One region of the Mesorhizobium onobrychidis genome, then DNA from elsewhere that is predicted to be linked to it. Evidence: predicted binding sites of a transcription regulator. Region 1 holds the regulator's gene; each other region holds the start of a gene.
The links. Region 1 encodes LexA, which represses DNA repair genes until DNA is damaged. Its sites were predicted from a motif close to TGTTCNNNNTGTGTTCNG; they were not measured.
Positions count from the first base shown of each region.

Region 2: a site for LexA is predicted at 2,102-2,119, ahead of IHQ72_RS06215 (helicase-related protein). Genes of this name have one in related genera too.
Region 3: a site for LexA is predicted at 2,683-2,700, ahead of dinB (DNA polymerase IV). Genes of this name have one in related genera too.
Region 4: a site for LexA is predicted at 1,461-1,478, ahead of IHQ72_RS04140 (ImuA family protein). Genes of this name have one in related genera too.

Region 1 covers NZ_CP062229.1:4,208,685-4,212,894, reverse strand. The annotation lists gene moaC (cyclic pyranopterin monophosphate synthase MoaC) at 1-135, shown strand, start outside; gene IHQ72_RS20900 (molybdopterin molybdotransferase MoeA) at 135-1,340, shown strand; gene lexA (transcriptional repressor LexA) at 1,445-2,182, shown strand; gene IHQ72_RS20890 (ComEC/Rec2 family competence protein) at 2,176-4,210, opposite strand, start outside.
Region 2 covers NZ_CP062229.1:1,291,039-1,295,248, forward strand. The annotation lists gene IHQ72_RS06215 (helicase-related protein) at 1-1,934, opposite strand, end outside; gene IHQ72_RS06220 (TetR/AcrR family transcriptional regulator) at 2,626-3,210, opposite strand; gene IHQ72_RS06225 (FAD-dependent monooxygenase) at 3,294-4,210, shown strand, end outside.
Region 3 covers NZ_CP062229.1:3,097,075-3,101,284, forward strand. The annotation lists gene IHQ72_RS15385 (FAD-dependent oxidoreductase) at 1-1,277, shown strand, start outside; gene dinB (DNA polymerase IV) at 1,381-2,622, opposite strand; gene IHQ72_RS15395 (hypothetical protein) at 3,033-3,560, shown strand; gene IHQ72_RS15400 (hypothetical protein) at 3,593-3,961, opposite strand; gene IHQ72_RS15405 (hypothetical protein) at 4,177-4,210, shown strand, end outside.
Region 4 covers NZ_CP062229.1:873,504-877,713, reverse strand. The annotation lists gene IHQ72_RS04155 (HpcH/HpaI aldolase/citrate lyase family protein) at 1-508, shown strand, start outside; gene IHQ72_RS04150 (DUF1737 domain-containing protein) at 535-741, shown strand; gene IHQ72_RS04145 (metallopeptidase family protein) at 905-1,327, opposite strand; gene IHQ72_RS04140 (ImuA family protein) at 1,502-2,518, shown strand; gene IHQ72_RS04135 (DUF6504 family protein) at 2,460-3,935, shown strand; gene IHQ72_RS04130 (error-prone DNA polymerase) at 3,932-4,210, shown strand, end outside.

The DNA.
Region 1 (4,210 bases):
GTCGCCTGCCTGACCATCTATGACATGGCCAAGGCGGTCGACCGCGCCATGGTGATCTCGGGCATCAGGCTGGTGGAAAAGACCGGCGGCAAATCCGGCGACTACAAGGCGGACGCCAAGGGGGCAGGCCAATAATGGCACTGCTTCCGGTCGCCGAGGCGCTCGAGCGCCTGCTTGAGGATGCTGCGCCCTTGCACGCTGAATGCGTCGCCCTGATGGACGCCGCCGACCGCGTGCTGGCGGAGCCGCTTCTGGCGCTCCACACCCAGCCGCCGTTCAACGCGTCCGCCATGGACGGCTATGCCGTGCGGGCCGAGGACGTCGCGTCCGTGCCCGCAAGACTTTCGGTGATCGGCATGGCGCCGGCCGGACGCGGCTTTGCCGGAACAGTCGGCCCGGCGCAGGCCGTGCGCATCTTCACCGGCGCGCCGCTTCCTGCAGGCGCCGACACCATCGTCATCCAGGAGAATGTCCGCGACCGCGGCGGCGGCAGCGTCGAAGTGACCGCGTCGACGGTTGAAGGCCGCAACATCCGCCGCCTCGGGCTCGATTTCTCGAAGGGCGACGTCCTGCTGGAGAAAGGCCGCCCGCTTGATCCGGCGGCATTGTCGCTGGCGGCGTCGGCCAACCACCCGCAGGTCAGCGTGGTGAAACGGCCGCTGGTCGCCATCATCGCCACCGGCGATGAATTGCTGCCGCCGGGCAGCGACCTTGGCCCCGACCAGATCATCTCGTCCAATGCCTATGGCGTCGCCGCCGCGGCCCGCTCGGTCGGCGCCAGCGCGCTCGATCTCGGCATCGCCCCCGACCGCAAGGAGGCGATCGCCACGCTGGTGAAACAAGCGGTCGACGCAGGCGCCGACGTCATCGTCACGCTGGGCGGCGCCTCGGTCGGCGACCATGACCTGGTCCATGACGTGCTGACCGGTGAAGGCATGACGCTCGATTTCTGGAAAATCGCCATGCGGCCCGGCAAGCCGCTGATGTTCGGGCGGCTGGGCGACATCCGCTGCATCGGCCTGCCTGGCAATCCGGTGGCGAGCCTGGTCTGCACGCAGCTCTTTCTGAAGCCGCTGCTTGCGCGGCTCGGCGGCCGCGCCTTCCGGCAGGACATGCGTCAGGCGCGGCTCGGCGCCGCCATGCCGGCCAACGATCTCAGGCAGGACTATGCACGCGCCGTGGTGAGCGAAGAAGCCGGCACGCTGCTGGCGACCCCGTTCGGCATCCAGGATTCCTCGATGCTCAAAATGCTGGCCGACGCCAACGGGCTGATCGTGCGCGAGCCATTCGCTCCCCCAGCCGCGACGGGCGCCGCGTGCAGCGTGCTGATGCTACGCTGAACAAAACGTCAACACATTCATTAAACTTTAAACGGTTGCGGAACACAACTGGAACAGATAGTGTTTGTTCTGGGTTTGTTTTTCTGATTCTGTTGGGGGTCGCGATGCTGACACGCAAACAACATGAACTGCTGATGTTCATCCACGAGCGGCTGAAGGAAAGCGGCATTCCGCCCTCGTTCGACGAGATGAAGGAAGCGCTCGACCTCGCCTCGAAGTCGGGGATCCATCGGCTGATCACGGCACTGGAGGAGCGCGGTTTCATTCGCCGCCTGCCCAACCGCGCCCGCGCGCTGGAGGTGCTGCGCCTGCCCGATTCGATCGCGCCCGGCCTCAATGCGGCGCGCAAATTCTCGCCAAGCGTCATTCAGGGCAGCCTTGGGCAGGGCAGCCTCGGACGACAGATCAAGCCGGCGCCTTCACGCATGCCTGCGGCCGGCAACGACGATGACGTCGTTGCCACCGTCTCGATCCCGGTGATGGGCCGCATTGCTGCCGGTGTGCCGATCGACGCCATCCAGCACCAGACGCATTCGATCTCGGTGCCACCGGACATGATCACCGGCGGCACGCACTACGCGCTGGAGGTCAAGGGTGATTCGATGATCGAGGCCGGCATTTTCGACGGCGACACGGTTATCATCCGCAACGCCGACACCGCCCAGCCTGGCGAGATCATCGTCGCCTTGGTCGACGAGGAGGAAGCGACGCTGAAGCGGTTCCGCCGCAAAGGTGCCTCGATCGCACTGGAAGCCGCCAATCCGGCCTACGAGACGCGCATCTTCGGGCCGGACCGGGTCAAGGTGCAAGGCAAGCTCGTTGGACTGATCCGGCGTTACTGAACGGCAGGCTTTTTGGGTTTCTCGGCCCTGCGGTATGGCGGCAGGCCCCTTGCCTCGCGCGAAAATCTCCGCTGCTCATGCCAAGGCCTATATGGCTGTCTGACGGCAAAATGGATTTCTGCGCGCGTCGTCGCCGATAGCGGATCGAAGAAGACGGCGGCACTGCCCATGCGAGCGAGCTGCCGTTTTGTGACGACGAGAACCAGCGGATTGCGGCAGGGATTGTAATAGGCTGTGGCATCGTCGATGACGATCAAATCCGCAAAGGCACAGGCTGGCCGTGCGGTTTTGCGGTCGTCGGCGAGCGCGATGATCGCGCCGGACGGGTGCCGGGCGAGGCACAGGCCGGCAGTGCAGTAGAAGGGCGCTCCCGGCGGCAGGTCGGCCGGGTCGGCGATGTCGAACCGCACGTCTCCTTTTTCGAATGTCTCCGGCTCGACAATGGTCGCTGAAACCAGCGCATGTTTCCAGTTGTCGGTGGTGAATTCGTTCGACCGCACCCGGTTGACGGCAAGTTCGCCGCCGCCGATCGGCAGCGCCACCAGATGCGCATCTTCCGAAATCAGCACGTCGGGGGTGCGCGTCTCGGAAATCGTCAGCAAGCCGGCGAGCGCAAAGGGAAGTGCCGCAAGCCGCAACCATGTCGTCGCCATCGTGGCGATGACCAGGGCGACCGCCACCAGCAGAACCGACTGCAACGAGATCAGCCCGACTGCATCGACCGGCGACCGCTCGGAGATCCATCCCGATATTGCAATCATGGCCGTCAGCCCCTTGCCCATCATGTATAGGAAAGGGCCGTCGAAGCCGAAAGGCATTGCCAAGGCGCTGACGACGGCCAGGAACATGACGACCGTGACGATCGGCATGACGGCCAGATTGGCGAACAGGCTGAGCGGCGAGACGCGCTGGAAGTGCCAGATGGCGAAGAGCGCGGTGGCGCTGCCGGCAATGATGGAGGTCATTGCGATGGTACCTGTACCAGCGGCGAGTTTTCGCGTGACGAAAGCGATCGGTGACCGTCGCTGTGGCGGCGTCGTGGCCTTGTCGGCACGATAGTCGGACCAGCCGGCATAGGCGCCCACGAGAGCAGCGGTCGCGGCGAAGGACATCTGGAAGCTTGGGCCGACCACCTCGTGCGGCGACACGACGATGACAGCGATGGCTGAAATCGTCAGATTGCGCATGGTGAGTGCCGCCCGGTCGAACAGCACGGCGACAAGCATTACCGCCAGCATGATGAAGCTGCGTTCAGCCGCGACCACGATACCGGAAAAGATCAGATAGGCAGCGATGGAAACGAGTGCGGCAGCAGCCGCATATTTTTTGACCGGCCGGCGCGACGAAAAATCGGGAAGCAGCGCAAAGGCGCCGCGCAGCAATCCCATGATGGTGCCGGCGACAAGGGCCATGTGCAGGCCGGAAATCGAGATGATGTGGTAGATGCCGGTGCGCCGCATCGATTCGTTTATCTCTTCGGGAATGCCGGCACGCACGCCGACGATCAGCGCGGCGGCAATCTCCCCCTCGGCGCCACCGATGCTGTCCCTGATATGGTCGGCGATGGTTTCGCGCGCCTTTTCGATCGAGGAAGAAAGCCGCGCGGCGAACGGTGCATCTTCGGAAACGACGATCTTCGGATTGCCGAGGAAAAAGCCACTGGCACCGATACCGGCGAAATAGCTGTCAAAGGAGAAGTCATAACTGTCCGGCCTAACCGGGCCAGTCGGAGGCAGAAGCCTCACATAGCCGGTTGCCACCGAGCCTGAGGTCATCTCAGCGGGAATTTTGCGTGCCGAAACCCTGACACGTTCCGGCGCATAACGCAGTGTCGGCCGGGCGGTCGACATCACGTCGATGGTCAGCCTGATCCGGCCGTTCGCCATCTGATCGAGCCTAACGACACGGCCGGTGAGCTGGGTCTGGATTTCCGAACCGAGCATCTGCGTTCCCACGCGCCAGGTTTCAACCTTGGCGGCGAGTACACCGAGTGCACACAGCAACGCTGCCATGAAGCACAAATGCGTT
Region 2 (4,210 bases), 2.9 Mb from region 1:
AGTTGGAAGGCGATGCCGCGGCCGATGCCGGTGATCTGCTCGGCGTTTTTGAGGTCGACGAGCGGCTTCAGCAGGGACTCGATCTGGAAATTGACGAAGCGCTCGGCGCGCGCCGCGACCTTGTCGCGGGCGGGTCCGGTGAGCTGCTCGTCGGCCAGCAGCACAAGGCGCGGCTTCAACGGCTCGTCGCCTGCGACCAGCGTGCCGATCGGCGCGCCGATCCAGCGCAGCGTGCCGTCGGAGCCGAGCGCGATGTCACCGTTGGCCGAGGCGCCGAAGCGTTCGGCCCGCGCCTCGAATTCGGCTGCAAGCGCCTTCTGGGCTGCTGTACGCACCGCCTTGGCATCCTCGCCGCCGGCGCTCTGGTCGGCGGTGAAGCGGAACCCCTGCAACTCGCCGACATGATGGCCTTCGACGAGGACGGTTCCGGTTGGGCTGATTTCGGCTTCAGGCATGGTATTTTCTCTAAGGCGCCGCATGAGGACCGAAGTCCTGCGGTCTACGAAGCGTTTCGTCAACCGCTCATGCAGCGCATCCGACAATCTGTCTTCGATTTCGCGCGTCTTTTCCTGCCAGTGTGCCTGATCGGCCAGCCAGCCGGGCCGGTTGGAAACGAAAGTCCAGGTGCGGATCTGGGCGATCCGGTGCGACAGCGTGTCGATGTCGCCCTCGGTGGTGTCGGCACGGCGCACCTGCTCGGCCATGTAATTCTCGTCGACATGGCCATGCCTGGCAAGGTCCGTATAAATCGAGGCGATCAGGTCGGCATGCTGAGCCGGCGCGATCTTCCTGTAATCGGGAAGGGCGCAGGCCTCCCACAACAGCGCCACGCGCCTGGCGTCGGTGGCAAGCGCCCGGATGTCCTCGTCGCGGGACAAATGCTCGAGCGCCTGCGCATCCACCGCCGGCAGCGCGCGCGTCAGGCCTTCAACCGGCGCGTTGGTCTCGATCGAGCGCTTCAGCGCGTCGAGGTTGGCGAAATCGAAACGCGCGGTGCGCCATTGCAGCACCTTCACCGGGTCGAAATCATGCGCTTCGATCTTCTTGACCAATTCCTCGTCCAGTGGATCGACCTGGCCCGTGACGCCAAAGGTTCCGTCGCGCAAGTGCCGGCCGGCGCGGCCGGCGATCTGGCCGAGCTCGGCCGCTGTCAGATTGCGGTACTGGTAGCCGTCGAACTTGCGGTTCTGGGCGAAGGCGACATGATCGAGATCGAGGTTGAGGCCCATGCCGATCGCATCGGTGGCGATCAGATAATCGACATCACCCGACTGGAAAAGCGCCACCTGCGCGTTGCGGGTGCGGGGCGATAGCGCGCCGAGCACGACGGCCGCACCGCCCTGCTGGCGGCGGATCAGTTCGGCGATCGCATAGACCTCGTCGGCGGAAAAGGCGACGATCGCCGTGCGTCGCGGCAGGCGGGTAAGCTTCTTCGAGCCGGCATAGGCCAGATGCGACAGCCGTGGCCGCGTCACCACCGACACGCCCTTCAGCAGACGCTGGAGGATGCCGTGCATGGTAGCTGCGCCGAGCAGCAGTGTCTCCTGGCGGCCGCGTAGATGCAGGATGCGGTCGGTGAAGATGTGGCCGCGCTCGAGATCGCCGGCTAACTGGACCTCGTCGATGGCGACGAAGGCGGCGTCGGTCTCGCGCGGCATGGCTTCCACGGTGCAGACCGAATATCTGGCGCCGTCGGGCTGGATCTTCTCCTCGCCGGTGATGAGCGCCACCTTGTGAGCGCCGACCTTCTCGCAGACGCGTGAATAAACCTCGCGGGCGAGCAGCCTGAGCGGCAGGCCGATAATGCCGCTTTCATGCGCCACCATGCGCTCGATGGCGAGATGGGTCTTACCGGTGTTGGTCGGCCCGAGCACGGCGGTCACGTCGCGGCCCGACAGGATCAGCGGTTCAGTGTGTTTCGGCTGGATGTTCATCGACCTGGAAATAAGGCTCTCTGCCTCGCGTTGTCGGGAGCGCGCCCCGTGGCGGCGCGTGTGACAAGCGACACATAGGGATTTCGGGCGCGAAGCGAAAGCGGAATGTTCCGACGGCAGCACGAAGGCTCTCGTCCGGTGTTGTCAACCGGTCCTGATTTAACAGTTGGAACGAGTCTGGAACGAATCAGCTACGAATCGCTGACTCTTGCTGATTCAGGTTTTGTTCACGGCTACATCTGGGTTTTTTGCCGGCAAGTCTCACCACATGCTGAATCGCCGAACTGGCCCGATTCATGCAGGGCGGACGTCGTCGTTAACATTTGCCGATGAACGATCGGCGCATGCCGGCAGGCGTCACCCAACATTATGAAACTATTGATCTTTCCTAACGCGCCTTAACGGTTTGAGGGACGTTTTCGACCTTTGTCGTTAACCTTCCGGTCAAAGCCGGAACGAAAAGGCGACGAATCAGCGCTGGCGAATATTTCCCGTTTTGTTCACCCCAATATGTTGTGTTGTGAACAGGTTTTCCACCGAGAATCCACAGGCGGGTAACAGGGTTTTTGCACAGGCCGTGCGGTCGCCGTTAACCTTTGCGTGCCGCTTCGGCACGAATCGGTGTCACGTCCGTCGGTCGGCGCAGTCGCGCAAGAGGACCAGACCCGGCCAACAATGCTGAACGGCAGGTTCAAGAAACGTCCTCTCCCACGGCATAGCGCTGCAAAGTAGGGCCGACGTTCTGAATGATTTCATCGTGGGACAGGGCGACGACGGGCGGAAGCCGCAGCAGGTATCGGCACATCGCCAAACCCAGCAACTGGCTCGAAACGAGCCCGGCCCGTCGACCCGCGTCGGCGGGATCAGCGACCGCCGCAACGACCGGCCTGACCTGGTTGCCAAATACGTCACGCAGCTTTTCGGCGGCGAATTCGTTCGACGTCGCCGAACGCAGCAGAATTGCCATGCCAGGACCGCTGGCCGGGCCTTCCCAGATTTCGAGAAAACGCCTGATCAGCGTTTCACCGATGGTGTTTCGGTCGATCGCCCGCAGTGCCGGCAATTGCAGGTCGACGACCGCCGCGCTGGCGAACAGGTCGTCCTTGCTGCGGAAATAGCGGATCACCATGGCGGGATCGATCGAGGCACGCGCCGCGACGTCGCGGATGGAGGCGCCGTCATAGCCGTGCTCGGCGAACAGGAGCCTCGCGGCCTCGAGGATTTGGGCGCGCGTGCGGTCCGATTTGCTGGGTTTCTTCGGCTGATTCTCGGTCATGAAAATTCATATGCCAACGCCCGTTGACAAATGCAATAGGTTCAATTAGAAAGTCAACAATCGTTGACAAATGGAGAGAAAAAATGTTGCCCGATACAACGGAAGTCCTGATCATCGGCGCCGGCCCGACCGGCATGGCGCTGTCCATCGTGCTGCACCAGGCCGGTGTCGATCATGTTCTGATCGACAGGCTGGCGCAGGGCCTTCAGACCTCGCGGGCTGGCGTCATCCACGCGCAGACGCTGGAAACGCTGGAGCCTCTCGGCGTCACGCAGCGGCTGAGCGAACTTGCCCTGAAGCTGCAGAATTTCGCCATCCGCGACCGCAATCGGGCGCTGCTCATGCTTGATTTCGGCAAGCTTCCGTCAAGGCATCCCTATTTGATGATGCTGCCTCAGAACCTGACCGAGCAGGTGTTCGCCGAACGGATCGCAGCCCTGGGCGGTGTGATTCACCGCATGATCGAGGCCAAGGCGGTCGTTCAGGATGCTGACGGCGCGCGCGTGACGGTGGTCGAGAACGGCCGCGAGAAACTGATATCGGCACGCTATGTCGTTGGTGCCGACGGCATGCAAAGCCTGGTGCGCAGGTCGACCGGCATCGAGTTCGACGGCGCGGCCTATGACGCTTCGTTCGTACTCGCCGATGTTCGTCTCGACTGGCCGGTTGGGCCGACGGAAGTGTCGCTGTTCTTTGCACCGGCCGGGCTGGTGGTGGTGGCGCCGCTTCCGGACGGATCGTACCGGGTCGTCGCGACAATGGATGACGCACCGGAAAAGCCCGAGATTGCCGACATCCAGGCGCTGCTCGACAGCCGCGGACCGACCAAGAAAAGAACCCGGGTGCTCGACCTGTCGTGGAGCTCGCGTTTTCGTGTGCATCACCGCCTGGTCCGCTCGTACCGCAAGGACCGATTGTTCCTCATGGGTGATGCCGCGCACGTGCACAGCCCGGCGGGAGGGCAAGGGATGAACACCGGCATCATCGACGCGGTTGTGCT
Region 3 (4,210 bases), 1.1 Mb from region 1:
ATTTCTCGGAACTGATCAAATTGCGCGGTGAGGACCTGGCGCGGATTTTTTATCAAAGCCAATCGGCCGCTATCGACCGCATCCAATCAATCCAGGAGACGGAGAGTATCGCGTGCGATTTCCGGCGCCTCGACGGCTTTCTCTTCCCGGCTTCCGGCAGGCAGGAATCCGATACCGAGCGCGAGCTGGACGCCGCTCTGAAAATCGGGATCGACGTCGAGAAGACCAGGGGCGTGCCGTTTGCAGGCTTTTCGGACGCACAGGCCCTTCGATACGCCAATCAGGCGACCTTCCACCCGCTCAAATATCTCCGCGGGCTGGCCGCAGGCATCCGCGCACGCGGCGGCGTGCTTTATGCCGATACCATCGTCGAAAAAGTCGAGGAGACTGACGGCGGCGTGCGCGTAACCACGGTTTCGGGCTTAACCGTGTCTGCCAAATCGGCCGTTGTCGCCACCAATTCGCCGATCAACGATCGGGTCGCGCTCCATACCAAGCAAGCCCCCTATCGGACCTACGCGATGTCGCTCGAGATCGCGCGCGATATCATACCGGATGCGCTGTATTGGGATACTGAAGACCCTTATCACTACGTTCGGCGTCAGCCTGGCGAGGGTCGGACCGACTTCCTGATCGTCGGTGGTGAAGACCACAAAACAGGACAGGCCGATGATGCCGGTGATCGCTTCGCGGCCCTGGCGGCCTGGACCAAAAGGCTGGTGCCCGATGTCGGCGTGGAAACCAGGCGATGGTCCGGGCAGGTGATGGAGACCGTCGATTATGCGGGGTTCATCGGCCGTAATCCTGGCGACCGCCGCGTCTTTGTGGCGACCGGAGATTCCGGCCAGGGCATCACCCATGGCGTCGTGGCCGGCCTGTTGATTTCCGACCTGATTCTGAAGGGGGAAAGCCCCTGGCGCGAACTTTACGAGCCGTCTCGCAAGACGGCAGGCGCGATCGGCGATTATCTGTCGGAGAATGCAACAGCGATCAAGAGTTTTGCCGAATATATCGCGCCCGGCGAAATCGATTCCGTCGACAAGCTGCAACCGGGAGAAGGTGCCATCGTTCGCGAAGGGCTCACCAAAATCGCTGCGTTTCGCGATGACGACGGTACGCTCTACAAGTGTTCGGCCGCATGCACGCATATCGGCTGCCATGTCCACTGGAACTCCCTCGAGCGCTGCTGGGACTGCCCCTGCCACCGCTCGCATTTTGCTATCGATGGCACGGCTTTGAACGGACCGGCCGTGTCGCCCCTGGCTTCGCTTGGGTAGGGCAGTAGGGCAGTAGGGCAGTAGGGCAGAAGGGCAGAAGGGCAGTAGGGCAGTAGGGCAGTAGGGGCCAATTTCTCTACTTCCTTGCACTGGCCAAGCCGGCTCACAATTCCTTTTCGGCCAGCTCGCGAAACGCGTCGGGGACCGACCGCCACTGGCCGAGCGCGACCGAGGCATAGCCGACCGCCTCCCAGCCGAAACGGTCGCGGATCTTGTCGATGGCGCGGTCGGCCGTCCAGCGCGCCGCACCCTTCCTGGTGCCGGGGCGGCGGCGGTCGTCGTCGAGGCCGAGCGGCAGTTCCAGCTGCAGGACCGATTGCTTCTCCAGATGCGAAACGGCGATCGCCAGCAGCGAGATGGTCTTTTCGTGCGGATGATCGACAAGCACCTTGCGCACCAGCGCCTCGGCGATCTCGGCCAGCATCGCGGTTGCCGAAATCGGCTGGTCGAGCGTGATCGAGCGCGTCACCGAGCGCAGATCGGCAAAGCGGACGCGAACCGTCACGGTGCGCCCCGGCCGGGATTTAGCCCGCAGCCTGGTGGCGACTCTGTCGGCCAGATGCAGCAGCGCCGGCACGAAGATCTTTGCCTCGGCCGGCTTCCTGCCGAGCGCCGATTGCGCGCCGGCCGATCGCGCCCGGCGCTGTGTCTCGAGCTTGCGCGGATCGCGGTTCCAGGCCAGTGCGTTGAGCTTTTCGCCCGCCGCCGGGCCGAGCAGCCGCTCCAGTGACGAGCCCGGCGTTTTCGCCAGCTCGCCGATGGTGTTGACGCCGATGCCGGCCAGCCGCTCCCTGGTGACCGGACCGACGCCCCACATCAGCTCGACCGGCAGATCGTGCAGGAACTCCAGCTCGTGGCGTGGATCGACGACCACAAGCCCGTCGGGCTTGGCCACCTGTGAGGCGATCTTGGCCAGGTGCTTGGTGCGCGCCACGCCGACCGAGATCGGCAGACCGAGCTCGGCCCGCACGCGACGGCGGATGGTTGTGGCGATCTCGGCCGGCGGACCGAACAGGTGGGTGCAGCCGGCGACGTCGGCAAAGGCCTCGTCGATGGAAATCCGCTCGACCACAGGCGTGAAATCGCCGAGCACTTGAATAGCCGCGTCGCCGAGCCGCTGGTAATCCTTGAAATGGCCGCCGACGAAAATCAGCCCGGGGCAGAGTTCCCGGGCGCGCCGCCCCGGCATGCCGCCACGCACGCCAAAGGCCTTGGCCTCGTAGGACGCGGCCAGCACCACACCGCCGCCGACGGCGATCGGTTTGCCGCGCAGGGCGGGGTCGAGCAACTGTTCGACCGAGGCATAGAAGGCGTCCAGATCCGCGTGGAGAATGTTGGCTTCCATCCGGCCCGTTCGCCCGCGGCGGTTCGAACGCCGCCGCATTGTCTTGAGGGTGGTCTCACCTGGAACATAAAGAGAACATTGCGGATGGATTGTCAAGGAGCTTGGAGGGTAATCGCTTCAGGTTTGCGCTGCCCCTCATCGCCCGCCGGGCACCTCTCCCCGTCTAGAGACGGGGAGAAGGGACACTTCGCCCAAGGATTTCGCCATCTCCAGCGTTGCAGAAAAGGGTGCCGACGCTAAGGCCAGCCCCTTCGCCCCGTCACTATACGGGGAGAAGGTGCCGGCAGGCGGATGAGGGGCAGCGCCAACGTACCTCTGGCCGCACTCGGTTCAAAATCTAACAGCTTCCGAGCGAGATTCTAAAGAAGAGGCATAGAAGACTGCGGGCATTTTCGCCAAATGGGGTTGCCTTGGTCAATAGTTCCGTCATCGCCAGCGTCGTGCTGACAGCGGTCATTGTAGTGGGGATCCCTGCAACGGCGGCAGCCGGTGCATCGCTGAAACCGAAAGACGGGCAGGCCGGCACTTGGACAGTCGAAGGCGAGTGCAAGCGCCTTGTCGCCCGGAACGAGAAGCTCGTTTGCACTGGTGAGGTCACGCGGGCGAAATTCTCCGACGGGACAATTACTTTCAGGTTTTCCGACGGTGAGAACTGGCTGGTCTTTCGCACGAAGGAAGCGACGGCCCGGCTGCGGCAAGGCTACAAAACCATTCTCGACATCGATGGTGTTGCCTTCGGCCCAGTCGGCAGCGAGCCTGAATTCATTACCAAGATAACTAACGCGGAATGCTCGTATGGGGCTCCGTATTTCGGTCAGGCCAAAATAGATTGCATGGCCATTGTCGATTTCCGGATGTGGGCTGCGACGGTCAAGACGGACGGGCGGCTGCCGGTGCCGGATAGCGAATATATTCCGCCAACGCGGTCCGCGCCGTAGTTGCCGTTCGCGGGGTCTCGCCGACCTCCAGCTTACGCGGCCTGCCGTGGCCAGAGGCGGTGGCCGTAGCGGCGGAAGAAGCGCGCCAGGAGCCGCTGCTGCCTGGCGCGGGCGAGATCGGCGCCGCGCCTTTCCTGGCGCCAGCGCGGCATGTTGCGGAACAGCACAATGAAGCGGGCGGCGTCCTCGAGCGCCTCCTCGGCCGACTGCGCCGGGCGGACCGCCGCCAGGAACAGCGCCTCGCCATGCTTCAGCCGGTCGACCATCGCTTTGCGCTGGTCATGGCCCTGGCGGGCCTTGCCTATGCCGTCGTGGCGGATGGCGGCGAAGGCCGCCAGCATGGCCGGGCTGTCGCCAGTATAGCCGCAATCGCGGGCGAATTGAGCGGAGAGGGCGTCCATCCTCGTTTCCTTGGCTTGCGGCGGCCGCGACGGATGCCCGGCCTTGCCGCCTATCCGATCGTCCGCGGCGCTAACTATCCATCGGTATGTGATACAAGCATAACTCAAAAATATGCGCAAGTTAAACTTTTGCACGGGTTGGGCAGAACTGACTCGACTCTTCGGGAAAAACCCCTAATGATGTGAACAAAACAGGAACTGAGGCACTAGGGACGATGGCATTGCCGGGCAAGGAAGCGACGATCGCCG
Region 4 (4,210 bases), 3.3 Mb from region 1:
GGCGATGATCGAAACGCCCAAGGCTCTGCTCAACATCGGACCGATTGCCGAGCTTGGCCGCGATCCGGCCTCGCGGCTGGTCTGTTTCGTTGCCGGAACGAACGATCTGGTCAAGGAGACCGGCATTCTCGCCACGCCCGACCGGCGCTATCTCTCACCGTGGCTGATGCAGATGGTGCTCGCCGCGCGCGCCGGCGGCCTCGACCTGCTCGATGGTGTCTTCAACGATTTTCGCGATCTGGACGCTTTTGCGCGCGAATGCGGGGAAGCGGCCGCCATGGGATTTGACGGCAAGTCGCTGATCCACCCGGCCCAGATCGATGCCGCGAACCGGGCCTTTGCGCCATCTGCCGAAGCGGTGGCCGAGGCACGCTCGGTGAAGGATGCCTTCGCGCTTGCCGAAAATGCCGGCAGGCAAGTCATTGCGCTGAATGGAAAAATGGTCGAACGGCTGCATCTGGCGCAGGCCGAAAAACTGCTGGCGAAGGCGGCCGCCATCGGGGCATGATTGGCAACTCACGACAGGAATGAAAAATGAAACTCTACCGCTTTCTGTCCGGTCCGGACGATTCCAGCTTCTGCCACAAGGTGACGGCAGCGCTGAACAAGGGCTGGCACCTGTTCGGCTCGCCGACCTATTCCTACGACATGGAGGCCAAGGCCATGCGCTGCGGCCAGGCCGTGGTAAAGGATATCGAGGGTCAGGAATACGGACCCAACACCAAGCTCAGCGATTGGTAGATTTTGCAAGGCTCCGACGCAGGGTGTGTTGAGATTCAGGTCAGGCCGCGCCGAGAATGGTGGTTTCCCGAGAACCGGAGCGGAGCGTACTTTGGGTACGTGAGCACCGGAAGCGCAGGGAACTGCCGTTCGCAGGCCGGCATCACCTGAATATCAATACAGCCTACTCCGCCGCCTCTTCGATCCGCTCCATATCATCGTCCGACAGGCCGAAATGGTGGCCGATCTCGTGGATCAGCACATGAGTGACGATATCGCCAAGCGTCTCCTCGTTCTCGGCCCAGTAGTCGAGGATGGCGCGGCGGTAGAGCGTGACGCGGTTCGGCCCCTCGCCGGTCTGCGGATTCCAGCGCTCGGCGATGCCGCGCCCCTCGAACAGGCCGAGCAGGTCGAAAGGCGTTTCCAGCGACAGGTCGTCCATGATCTCGTCGGTCGGAAATTCGGCGATCTGGATGATAATCTCGCCGGTCAGCTTGCGAAATTCCTCCGGCAGATGGGCGTAAGCCTCTAAGGCCAGGAACTCCATTTCCTCCATCGACGGCGAAAGCTCGTCGTGCCAGGTACGGGTCTTGTAGATGCGGGCCATGCTTTGTCCTTCTGATCCCGGCATATAGGCTTTCGAGCCGGACTCGGCAAATGGCCGGTTTGCCGTCCCGGCGCGGGCAGGAATAAATTCCCCATGACTCCGCTTGACTCTTCGGGCGCCCTCTGGAATCCTAGAGAACATAACAGGAACAATTGTGAGTGGAAGCTGACCGTCATGGCGACAAGCGCCGTGGCGCGGGAGACTGTTTTTGCCCTGCGCCGCCAGATCGCGAAGATCGAGGGAACGCTGCCCGAGCGCCTGGAGGCGCCGGCCGGCGCAGCTCCCGTTGATGCGGATGTCACGCCCCGGGATCTAACAATCGTCCGCCGCGGCCTCGCCGTGGCGCCGCCCGATGCGTTTCTGCGCACCGGCGCCGAAGGTCTCGATACTGCGCTCAGCGGCGGCCTGCCGAAGGCGGCGCTGAGCGAGATCTATGGCGCCGCCACCCGCGATGCCGGGGCCGTCGCCGGCTTCACGCTGTCGCTCGTCAGCCTGATCCTCAAACAGGGGCCGCGACTGCCGGTCCTGTGGATCGGCACCGCGGAGATCTTCCGCGAAGCCGGCTTTCCCTATGCCAGAGGGCTTCACGCCATTTTCGGCATCGAGCCGGAGCAATTGCTGTTTTCCGAGGCGCCAAGGCTCCTCGACGCGCTGTGGACCGCCGAGGAGGCCGCCCGGATGACGGCGCTCGCCGCCGTCATCCTCGAAATCCGCGGCAGTCCGCAGCGGCTGGACCTCACGGCGACGCGGCGGCTGCACGCCCGGGCACAGAATGCCGGCCGGCCGGTGTTCCTGCTGCGCCAGGCCGGCGAACCCGAGCCGACGGCGGCACCCGTCCGCCTCGTCCTGTCGGCGGCGCCGTCGGCACCACGCGAGACGATCGCCGGGCCGCTCGCCGGCTCGATCGGCCGCCCCGCCTTCACCGTCAGCATCGGCAAGAGCCGCACGGCCTTGCCAGGACAATTCACACTGGAGTGGAACCCCGATGAACGCAGTTTCGAGGAAAGAAGGCCCGGGGAAGAACGGGCAGCGAATCCTGTCCCTGTGGTTTCCGCATCTCGCCGCGGAAAGGATCCTGCGGCAGCGTCTGGGGCGGTCCTGGCGTTCCCGGCGATCGGATCACCTGCCCCTGGTGATCAGCCATCGCCAGGGGAACGCGCAGCGCATCGCCGCCCTCGACGAGCGGGCTGAGGCGCTTCACCTGAAGCGCGGCATGGGCATAGCCGACGCGCGCGCCATGCATCCGTCGATCGACGTGGTGGAAGCCGATCCCGAGGCCGATCGCCGCCTGCTCGAAAGCCTCGCCGACTGGTGCGACCGCTACACTCCGCTGGTGGCGATCGACGCGGCCGACGGCCTGTTTCTCGACGTCACCGGCTGCACCCATCTTTTCGGCGGCGAACGATCGATGCTGGACGACATCCTGTCGCGCTTTTTCCATCAGGGTTTCGATGTCCGCGCCGGCCTTGCCGCCACACCAGGTGCTGCCTGGGCGGCGGCACGGTTTGCCAGTGACCGCATCGTCCCCTGCGGCGAAGAGGAAGCGCTTCTCGCACCCTTGCCGCTGGCGGCGCTGCGCATCGAGCCTGATATCCGCGCCAGCCTGGAAAGCGTCGGCCTGCGCACGGCGGGCGCCGTCATGGCAGCACCGCGCGCGCCGCTCGCCCGCCGCTTCGGCACATCGCTGCTTTTGCGCCTCGACCAGGCGCTCGGCCGCCTCGACGAGGCGGTGTCGCCGCGCCTGCCGGTCGCGCCGCTTTCGGTCGAACGCCATCTCGCAGAACCCGTCATGCTGACCGACGAAATAGAGCGGCTGGTGAAAATGCTGGCGACGACATTGAAGGCGGACCTCGAGCGCCGCGGCGAGGGCGCAAGAAGGCTGGCGCTGCTGCTTTTCCGCGTCGACGGCGCCGTCAGCCGCATCGCCGTCGGCACGTCGCGGCCGTTGCGCGAGCCGTTGCTGATCCAGAAATTGTTCCACGAAAGGCTTGCCGCGCTCGAACAGGACATCGATGCCGGCTATGGCTTCGATCTCGTGCGCCTCTCGGTCCTGTCGGCCGCGGCCTTCGACATGCAGCAGGCGGATCTCGCCGGCGAGACGCGCGATGACGGCGCCGATATCGCCCTTTTCGCCGACCGCATCCGCGCCCGACTCGGCGACAGCGCGGTTTTGAAACCGGTTGCCGTCGAGAGTCATCTGCCGGAGCGCGCCGTCGCCACGCTTCCCTATGCGGAGGCGCCGCAAAGGGTCTCTCCGCCGAAGAAGCCGGGCAAGATACAAGACACTTCCTCCAAGCCTGTCTTTCGGCCGGAACGGCCGATCCGGCTGTTCCGTTCGCCCGAACCGATCGAGGTGCCGGCCACCGAAATGCCTGAGGGACCGCCGATGAACTTCCGTTGGCGGCGGGCTCTCTACCGGGTCGCGCGCGCCGAAGGGCCGGAGCGCGTCGCCCCGGAATGGTGGCGGGAGGCGTCGGGGCAGGAGGCGACCCGGGATTATTTCCGCATCGAGGATAGCGACGGCCGCCGTTACTGGCTCTACCGCCAGGGTCTCTACGGGGCCTCGCACGCCGCGCCGCGCTGGTTCATGCATGGGGTCTTCGCATGAACGCGCTGACGGTCGTTCCCTATGCCGAATTCGGCATCCAGTCGAATTTCTCGTTCCTGCGCGGCGCCTCGAAGCCGGAGGAGCTGGTGGTCGCGGCAAAGTTTCTGGGCTTTTCGTCGATCGGGCTTGCCGACCGCAACACGGTGGCCGGTGTCGTGCGCGCCTGGCAGCAGGCCAAGGTGGAAGGTCTTTCCTATCATCCCGGCTGCCGCCTGGTTTTTTGCGATGGCACGCCCGACGTTCTCGCCTATCCGCAGGACCGCAAGGGCTGGGGC